One region of the Roseixanthobacter liquoris genome, then DNA from elsewhere that is predicted to be linked to it. Evidence: predicted binding sites of a transcription regulator. Region 1 holds the regulator's gene; each other region holds the start of a gene.
What was found. Region 1 encodes LexA, which represses DNA repair genes until DNA is damaged. Its sites were predicted from a motif close to TGTTCNNNNTGTGTTCNG; they were not measured.
Positions count from the first base shown of each region.

Region 2: a site for LexA is predicted at 1,622-1,639, ahead of V5F84_RS01490 (ImuA family protein). Genes of this name have one in related genera too.
Region 3: a site for LexA is predicted at 1,717-1,734, ahead of recA (recombinase RecA). Genes of this name have one in related genera too.

Region 1 is NZ_CM195537.1:2,953,432-2,956,703, reverse strand. It holds gene moaC (cyclic pyranopterin monophosphate synthase MoaC) at 1-83, shown strand, start outside; gene V5F84_RS13220 (molybdopterin molybdotransferase MoeA) at 121-1,335, shown strand; gene lexA (transcriptional repressor LexA) at 1,473-2,192, shown strand; gene V5F84_RS13210 (ComEC/Rec2 family competence protein) at 2,235-3,272, opposite strand, start outside.
Region 2 is NZ_CM195537.1:328,184-331,455, reverse strand. It holds gene V5F84_RS01495 (Y-family DNA polymerase) at 1-316, opposite strand, end outside; gene V5F84_RS01490 (ImuA family protein) at 313-1,509, opposite strand; gene V5F84_RS01485 (GlxA family transcriptional regulator) at 1,751-2,821, opposite strand; gene V5F84_RS01480 (alpha/beta fold hydrolase) at 2,947-3,272, shown strand, end outside.
Region 3 is NZ_CM195537.1:2,459,440-2,462,711, reverse strand. It holds gene alaS (alanine--tRNA ligase) at 1-284, opposite strand, end outside; gene recA (recombinase RecA) at 568-1,650, opposite strand; gene V5F84_RS10880 (substrate-binding domain-containing protein) at 1,910-2,989, shown strand; gene V5F84_RS10875 (ABC transporter substrate-binding protein) at 3,076-3,272, shown strand, end outside.

The DNA of each region.
Region 1 (3,272 bases):
ATCGCGGCATGCGCATCGAGGGGATTCGCCTGCTGGAGAAAGCCGGCGGTCGCTCCGGCGAGTGGCGCGCCGACGACGCCTAAGGCGCCTGAGCTAAAAACCAAATCTGGAGCAGGCGACATGGCATTGATGCCGGTGGAAGAGGCCCTCGCGCGCGTGGTGGCCGGCGTCGCGCCCTTGCCCGTGCAATCCGTGCCGGTGGCCGAGGCCACGGGCCGTGTGCTCGCCGCCGACCTGTGGGCGCGCCGTAGCCAGCCCGCCGCCGACATGTCGGCCATGGATGGATATGCGGTGGCCGCCGCCGATATCGCGCAGGTTCCCGCGACCTTGCGCGTGATCGGCGAATCCGCCGCCGGCCGCCCCTTCTCGGGTGCCATCGCCACGGGGGAAGCGGTTCGCATCTTCACCGGCGCGCTTCTGCCCCCGGGGGCGGACACGGTGGTGATCCAGGAGAATATCGCGCGCGAGGGCGATCTCATCACCACCACCGCCGCCACCGCGCCGCTGCGGAACGTGCGCAAGGCGGGGTTCGATTTTCCCGCCGGCAGCCTGATCCTTCCCGCCGGCCGCCGCCTCACCGATCGCGATGTGATGCTGGCGGCCGCGGCCGACCATTCCCTGCTCAGCGTCGTCGCGCGGCCGAAAGTGGGCATCCTGCAAACCGGCGACGAACTGGTGCGCCCTGGGGCCGGCACCGGCGCGCTGTCCGACGTGGTGGTGTCCAATGTGTACGGCCTTGCGGCGCTGGCCCGGGCCCATGGCGCGGAGGCGGTGGATCTCGGCCTCGTCGGCGATTCCCTCGATGCGACCCGCGCCGCCATCCGCGCGGCGGCCGAATCGGGAATAGACGTGCTGATCACCTCCGGTGGCGCCTCGGTGGGCGAGCACGATCTGATCGTGCCGGCCCTGCGCAGCGAGGGGGTGGAGCTGACCGTGCACAAGATCGCCCTGCGGCCGGGAAAGCCGCTGATGTTCGGTGCACGCGGCCCCATGCGCGTGCTGGGCCTGCCGGGAAATCCGGTATCGGCCTATGTGGGCGCCGTGCTGTTCCTCATTCCGCTGCTGAACGCGCTCCAGGGCAGCACCGCGGGTGGCCAGCAGGTGCGCGCGGCGCGCCTCGGCTGCGCGGTGAAGGCCAATGATTCCCGCGTGGACTATATGCGCGCGACGCTGTCGTTCGCCCCCGACGGGGCCTTGGTGGCGACGCCGCTGCCGATTCAGGATTCGTCCATGTTGACGACCCTCGCCATGGCGGATTGCCTGCTGATCCGGCCGGCTTTCGCACCCGCCGCAGAGCCCGGCGAGGCCGTTTCGGTGCTTCCGCTCCCCTCCTGAAATACCGTTAACGCGATGTTCACCCTTGCGGAACACAAAAGGAACAGCTAATGCTTGTTCATGATTTGTTTCGGTTTGAATGATCTCCTGACGGACATCGCTGCCGAACCGGAAGCGGGATGGGGACGGGTGAGACCATGCTGACGCGCAAGCAATATGATCTGTTGCGTTTCATCCATGAACGCCTGAAGGAAACCGGCGTCCCGCCCTCCTTCGACGAGATGAAGGAAGCCCTGGACCTGCGGTCCAAGTCCGGCATTCATCGCCTGATCACCGCCCTGGAAGAGCGCGGCTTCATCCGCCGCCTGCCCAATCGCGCCCGGGCGCTGGAAGTGGTCCGCCTGCCGGACAGCGCCGCCCCCGGCCTCGCCGCGAGCCGCGCGGCCTCCTCCAGCGGGCGCGGCTTCTCCCCCAGCGTGATCGAGGGCAGCCTCGGCCGGGTCCGCCCGCCGGCTGAGGATGAGGAAACCGCGCCGACCGTGACCGTGCCGGTCATGGGCCGCATTGCGGCCGGATCCCCCATCTCGGCGATTCAGACCCGCAGCCACACCTTGAACGTCCCGCCGGAAATGCTGGGCACCGGGGAGCATTTCGCGCTCGAAGTGCGCGGCGACAGCATGATCGAGGCCGGCATCCTGGACGGCGATACGGTGCTGATCCGCAAATGCGACAGTGCCGAGACCGGCGATATCATCGTCGCCCTCGTGGACGACGAGGAAGCCACCCTGAAGCGCCTGCGCAAGAAGGGGGCCTCCATCGCCCTGGAAGCCGCCAATCCGGCCTATGAGACCCGAATCTTCGGGCCGGACCGCATTCGCGTTCAGGGTCGCCTCGTCGGACTGATGCGCCGCTATTGAGATTCCCGTGTTCCGTTTGATCGCCGCGCCCTGCGCCAGGGATCAACGGGCCGCATCCTCCTCGACCTGCTGGGCGGACCCCGCGCCCTGCTCCCCTTCTGCGACGGGAGGGAGAAGTGGCATCCACGGGCGCTGCTGACGCGGGGAGCGCGCCGGAACGATCCGCCAGTCCCGGGCATTGGAATTCCCCTCCGCCGCACGGAACAGGGACAAGGTCCCCGTGTGGGCCATATCCGCGGGCGTTATGACCCTGGCCGGGCATTTCTTCGGCGCCGGATGGGGGCTCACGATGAGCGCCGCGTTCAGGCAGTCCGCCTCCAGCCCCTCGGGGCGGCGGGAGACGGCGAGAACGCCGCCTGCGGTGGCGGCCGTGCATCCCAGCCGGTCGCAGCGAAAGGCATCGGCCAATCCCTCGGCCTGCGAGGTGCGCGTGTCGCTCTCGCGGCTCAGCCATTGGTCCGCCACCATCCGGTTCGAGGTCGCCCCGAGGATGGAGAGCCGCCCGTCCGCCGCGCGCACCGCCACGGTCCGTCCGTTCGGCGCGACCAGGATGTCGGCACGCGGGGGCGCGCCGCCGAGGGCGAGGGCCGCGAGCGCGGGAACGAGCGCGATCGCCGCGAGCCGTCCCCGCAACAGGCAAAGGCACAGCAAGGCGAGGCTCGCGGCCAGGACCGCGGGCGGATTGAACCAATCGGTCCGCAGGCCAGCGCCCGGCAGCGCGGCGACCTTGTCCGACACGCCCACCATGATGTCGATGCCGAGCCCCATGATCGGCCAGGCCAGCGAATCCAGGCCGAACGGCAGCAGCAGCACGCCGAGCAGGCCGAACGGCATCACCAGGAAGCTCACCGCCGGCATGGCGGCGAGATTCGAGAGCAGGCCATAGGCGCCGATGCGCTGGAAATGCAGGGCTCCGTAGGGCGCCGTCGCGAGGCCCGCGACCAGCGAGGTCAGCGCAAGCCCGCCCACGAACAGCAGGACCTTCAGGGCGATGCGCGCCATTCGCCCATCGGCCGTCCATCCAAGGCGCAGCGGGCGCAGCCGCTCGAACGCCGCGACCAGCGCGAGCGTTGCGGCAAA
Region 2 (3,272 bases), 2.2 Mb from region 1:
CGAGCAGCGGCGTATAGCGCTCGCAGGCGTCGGCCACATGGCCGAGCAGGCGCGCGTCCGCCTCGGGTGCATGGTCCGCCACCTGAAGCTCGGGATGGCGCGCGCGGGCGTCCGCCAGGGAGAGGCCGGGCACGAGGCCGAGGTCGCGCGCGGCGGGGTTGAGCGCGGCGAGCCGCAGCGCGCTTTTCTCCAGCACCAGGGTGGCGCGCGGGGCCGCGCGCAGCTCCAGCGGCAAGCTGCGCGCGATGCGGTCGGTGGAAAGGTGGTTCAGCCACAGGCACAGATAGCGCCGGCCGGGCGCGGGGGACGGGGTCATGATCCGGCCTCGCGGGCCTGGCGGGGAAGCGCGGGGCTGGGCGCGGCCGAAAGGAAGGCGGGGCCGGCAAGGCAGAGGGTCCAGCGTCCCAGCGGGCCGAGGCGGTTGCGCGTCAAGGCGGCCTCCAGGGTCGGCAGGCCGAGCCCGCCATAAGAATCGCGCGGCGTGCTGGCGGCGGGGGCGATCGCCCAGCGGGTGAGGGCGGCGCAGGCGGCGCCGTCCGGCCTCTGGCGCAGCAGCAGGCCGAGCACCGGGTGCGCGCGCGCCGCGAGGGAGAGCCGCCGGGTCGCCGTGAGGGGTTCGGGAAAGGCCGTGCCCACTTCGCCGAGCACGGCGGCAAGCCCGCCGCATTTGAGGCCCTCCTCCATGGCGAACAGCACGTCCTGCGCCTTGTGCACCCGCACCAGAACCAGCGCGCCGTCGCACAGGCCGAGTTCCACGAGGCCGGGCGCATAGAGGCTGCCGGCCTCCAGCTCCGCCAGCTCGTGCTGCACCATCAGCACCGGGCGCTTGAGCTGGAACGCGGCGCGGGCGGCGAGCGCGAGGGCAAAGGCGGTGAGGGCGCCTTCCGCACCGGGGCCGCGGGCGGCGGCCTCGTGCAGCGCGCCGAGGGCGAGCCCGCCCCCCAGCGCCCCATCCAGCGGGGGGATGCCGAGGGGCAGAAGCGGGTGGGGCGGGGCAAGGGCGGGGCCGGCATCATCGAGCGGCGCCTGGTCCTGTACGGGGGCGCCGGTTTCGCTCCCGCCGGGCGCCGGATTGCCGCCGGAGGTCTGCGGGGGAGACGGGGCAGAGGGGGCGCGCGCCGCCCCGGCGGAGCCGCTCGGGATCGGCCTTGCCGGGACGCAAATCCCGCGCGCGGACGCTCGCGCTCCCGCCCGCGCCGCGCCGGCCGGGCTTTCCTCATCCCGGCCTTCCTCATCCCGGCTTTTCTGGCCTCGATCGCCGCCGGTCCAATTCCCCTGGCTCCAGATCTCCTGGCTCCAGATCTCCTGGTTCCAGATCTCCTGGTTCCCGATCTCCTGGCTTCGGATTTCCTGGCTTTGCGCCTCCTCGTCCCATTCCACCGCCTCGCCCGCCGACCAGGGCACGGGGGGGCGGGTCGGCGGGGCGTCCACGCGCCGCTCGATGGCGGAAATGCAGCGCCGCAGGCGCGCAAGCTCGCCCGCAGCGCGAGTCGCGCTCGGATTGGACATGGGCCGTCCGTTTCGCTAGGCCGCATCCCCGCGAGCGACGCAAACGCCGCCGCCCGCGCGAAATGCCGGGGGTTCGAGGGAGCGCGCGAGCCGCCTCCGGAGAGGGCTCGCTTGTTCCCTATTTGTTCTTATAGATTCCGGAACGGCGCGGGAGAGTCAAGCGTGTCGCACAGGGGGGCACGCGGGATCGGGGAAGGAGCGTGGCCGCGTTGGGTTTGCGTCCTTGAAGCGCCGCTTCGCGTTACCGGTCTCGACGAGGGGCCGCGAGGGGCGAGGGGGTGCCGGTCGTCGAGGCCTCCCGCAGCGCCGATTCCCCGCCGGTGCCCTCGCGACCGGCCGCGATCCCGAACCGCTGGCGATAGTCGCGGGGGCTCAGCCCGGTCATCTTGACGAACACCTTTCGGAACGAGCCCGGGTCCTCGTAGCCCACATCCCATGCGATCTGCTCGACCGGGCGCGCCGTGGTCTCCAGCATCTCGCGCGCCTTGCCGATTCGAAGGTGCTGGCAATATTCGGTCGGCTTCAGCCCCGTCGCCTTGTGAAAGCGGCGCAGAAACGTGCGCGGCTCCAGCCCCGCCTTGTCCGCCATCGCGGCAAGCGTCGCGTCGCGGGCGCCGGTCGCCTGCAGCCAGTGCTGGACCTTCAGCACCGCCTCGTCGCCATGGCGCAGCCGGGGCGAGAACACGCTGTAGTATCGCTGCTCGCGGCCCGGCGGGTCGACCAGCAGGAAGCGCGCGGTCTCCAGCATCGCGGTCGGTCCCAGCAGCCGGTCCACGAGCTTGAGCCCCAGGTCCGTCCAGGCCATGAGGCCGCCCGCCGTGATGAGATCGCCGTCGTCGATGACGAGCTTGTCGATGTCCACCCGGGCGTTCGGAAACCGTTCCGCGAAATCGTTGGCATAGAACCAGTGGGTGGTGGCCGCGCGGCCCGCAAGCAGGCCGGTTTCGCCGAGCAGGAAGGCGCCGGCGCAGACCGAGGCGAGCGTCGCCCCGCGCGCGTGGCGCTCGCGCAGCCAGAGCGCCAGCGGCGCCGCCTCGTCCGACGTGATGGGCGCGATGACGGCCGGCGGCATGATGATGAAATCCGGTTCGCCGGAAGCGCCCGGATCGCTGTCGAAGACGCGTTCCGCGCCCGCGCCGTTTTCCCGCCCGCGCCAATGGCTGATGCGAATGCGCGGCGATGCGGCGCCGACACGGCGGCTCACCAGCAGGTTGGCGACCGAGAACAGGTCGGTCAGCCCATGGACCGCGCCGAGCTGCGCGCCGGGATAGATCAGGACGGCGATTTCCGCCAAGGGCGTCGGTTTCGTCATTTGTCACTTATGGCCTGAAATCTGTCGCTCGCGCCAATCCGAAAGCGGGCCGCGGACGCCTAGTGTCTCCCCATCAAATGAGCCGCCGGGGACGACAGAGCCCGGCACAGCCAGGAGCGCAGATCATGAGCACGGTTAAGACCACCGACGGCGCCGAAATCTTCTTCAAGGATTGGGGTCCGAAGGATGCCCAGCCCATCATGTTCCATCACGGCTGGCCCCTGTCCTCGGACGACTGGGACGGGCAGATGCTGTTCTTCCTCGCCAAGGGCTATCGCGTCGTCGCCCATGACCGGCGCGGCCACGGCCGCTCCAGCCAGGTGTGGGACGGCCATGACATGGACCATTATGCGGCCGACGCCGCGGCGGTCGTGCAGCATCTCGATCTGCGCAACGCCATCCACATCGGCCATTCGACCGGCGGCGGCGAGGTCGCCCGCTATGTCGCCCG
Region 3 (3,272 bases), 490 kb from region 1:
TTGCCGAGCATTTCGAAGAAGGTATGGTGCCGGGCCGTATAGCCGACATTGTCCAGATCATTGTGCTTGCCGCCGGCGCGGACGCATTTCTGCGAGGTCACCGCCCGCGAATAGGGGCGCTTTTCCATGCCGGTAAAGACATTCTTGAACTGCACCATGCCCGCATTGGTGAACATGAGCGTCGGGTCGTTGCGCGGCACCAGCGGCGAGGAGGGCACCGCCTCGTGGCCCTGCCTCACGAAATAATCGACGAAGGTCGACCGGATCTCATTCACGCCGCTCATGTGCCGGCCACCATACCCTTGACTGGATTTCCCCCGACGCGCGGACGGGCGCGACGTCGGTTCTCACACGGCCCGGACAAACGCCAAAGCCCTCATGCGCAAGCGAAGATCGTTTAACGATGCCGTTTCCGCTTGTCCAGAAAAGCGTTTCCGGCGCCTTCGCGCCATGGTGATTATTGCCCGCCCATCGCCTCGCCCCATCTGCGGGATAAAAGCGCTGAGGGCGGACGCGGAAGGCGGAACCGGGCTCCGCCTTCCTGTTCCTGGAAATCCAGGCCGATGCTCAATCCTCGGCGGCCTCGGCGGAGTCGTCATCGTCGGGACCGGCGAGGATCTGCTCGGCGATCAGACCGGCATTCTGGCGCACGGCCGCTTCGATTCGCCCGGCAACTTCGGCGTTCTGCTTCAAGAAGGTCTTGGCGTTCTCGCGCCCCTGGCCAAGCCTCTGGCTGTCATAGGAAAACCAGGAGCCGGACTTTTCCACCACCCCAGCGCGCACGCCGAGATCGAGCAATTCGCCGGTCTTCGAGACGCCTTCGCCATAGATGATGTCGAATTCCACCTGCTTGAACGGGGGGGCCAGCTTGTTCTTCACCACCTTGACGCGGGTCTGGTTGCCGATCACCTCGTCGCGCTCCTTGATCATCCCGATGCGGCGGATGTCGAGGCGGACGGAGGCGTAGAATTTCAAGGCGTTGCCACCGGTCGTGGTTTCCGGCGACCCATACATCACGCCGATCTTCATGCGGATCTGGTTGATGAAGATCACCATGGTGTTGGATTTGGAGATGGACGCCGTCAGCTTGCGCAGGGCCTGGCTCATCAGGCGGGCCTGCATGCCGGGCTGGCTGTCGCCCATCTCGCCGTCCAGTTCGGCGCGGGGGGTGAGGGCGGCGACCGAATCGACCACCAGCACATCCACCGCGCCGGAGCGCACCAGCGTGTCGCAGATCTCCAGCGCCTGCTCGCCCGCATCCGGTTGGGAAATAAGGAGATCGTCCAGGTTCACACCCAGCTTGCGGGCATAGATGGGATCAAGCGCGTGCTCGGCATCGATGAAGGCGCAAACGCCGCCCTTTTTCTGAGCTTCTGCAACGGTATGCAGGGCCAGCGTGGTCTTGCCGGACGATTCGGGGCCGAAGATCTCGACCACCCGTCCGCGCGGCAGACCGCCGATGCCCAGCGCGATGTCCAATCCCAGCGACCCGGAAGGAATGCTTTCAATTTCAATGGCTTTGCCGCTCTTGCCGAGCCGCATGATCGAGCCCTTGCCGAAATGCCGCTCGATCTGTGAGAGCGCGGCGTCGAGCGCTTTCGTCTTATCCATGGAGGAACCTTCGACGAGTCTGAGTGTGGACTGAGTCATCGCTGTGCTCTCCGCCGCGTGCAAGGATTATTCGTTTACGCCCGAATTTGTACCTGTTTTGTTCGATGTTCGCAATATGTTCCGGTCAAGTTCGGCGCTTATCGCTAAGTTTCCGTGAATCTTCCGCGCGCCGAAATTTCAATGCGCTTTTCGGCGCCGAAATGCGCATCGAAGCGCAGGTCTCCGCCGCGTCATACGGCTGTAACATCGCGGCCCTAGGAGAGCCGTGTAAACGGTTACATACATCCGAGGAGCCGGCTTGGCGCGCACCGTCACCATCCGCACCGTCGCCGAGCGCGCCGGCTGCTCCATCGCCACCGTCAGCCGCGTCATCAACGGCACGGCGCGGGCGAGCGCGGAGGCGGAGGCGCGCGTGCGCGCCGCCATCGCCGAGCTGAGCTTCCGCCCGAGCGAGATCGGCCGTTCGCTGAAGACCCTGCGCACCCGCACCGTCGGCGTGGTCATCCCCAGCCTGACCAATCCGGTGTTCGCCAGCTCCGTCGCCGGCATCGAGGCGGAAGCGCGCGTGCGCGGCCATGCGCTGCTGGTGACCGCCACCGACTACGACCCAGCCCGCGAGCGCGCCGTGGTGGACACGCTGGTGGCCCAGAGCGTGGCCGGGCTCGTGCTCACCGTGGCCGATCCGGATGCCAATTCCACCCTCGACATGCTGGATGCCGAGGCCATCCCCTATGTCCTGGTCTATAACGAGCCGCAGCGCATTTCCCGCCCCGCCGTGACGGTGGACAATGCCGGCGCCACCCGCGCCCTCACCGAGGCGCTGATCGCCCAGGGGCACCGGCGCATCCTGTTCATTGCCGGCCGCTTCTCCTCGTCCGATCGCTCGCGGTTGCGCCACCAGGGCTATCTCGCCGCCATGGGCGCGGCCGGCCTTCCCCCTGAGCCGGTGCTGGAACTGGACTATATCGCCGACGCCCCGGCCCATCGCGCGGCGCTGGAAGGCCTGTTCGCCGCCCGGGCGCGGCCCACCGCGATGATCTGTTCCAACGATCTGCTGGCGCTCTCCATCATCGCCGCCGTGCGCGCCATGGGGCTTTGCGTGCCCGGCGACATGTCGGTGGCGGGGTTCGACGGCATCGCCATCGGTCGGCTGGTGACGCCGGAACTCTCCACCGTGGACCAGCCGACCCGCCTCATGGGCGCGCGCGCCATCGAGCGGCTGTTCGACATGTTCGAGGGCGCGACGGGACGGGCGGTGGAACACCTGCCCTATCATCTGCGCCTCACCGGCACCCTGGCCGCCGCGCCGCCGGACCCCGGCGCCGCCCCCCGTTTCTCCGGTTCGCCCGCGGGCGGATCGCGCACCCCGGCCGCCTGACGGCCCGCCTTTCGTACCGCGTTTGCGACCCCGTCCGGCTCGCCCGGCCGGGCACCCCTTTGTGCGACCACATGAAAGACCAAGGCATGACCTTCTCAGCGCTGAAGTCCCTGCTCGCCGCGCCGCTGCTCGCGGCCGCCGTGCTGCCCGCCACCCTCGCCCCCGCCCAGGCGGCGGATGCCATCTGCTACAATTGCCCCACCGAATGGGCCGATTGGGGCAGCATGCTCAAGGCCATCAAGGCCGACACCGGCGTCGAGGTGCCGCCGGACAACAAGAATTC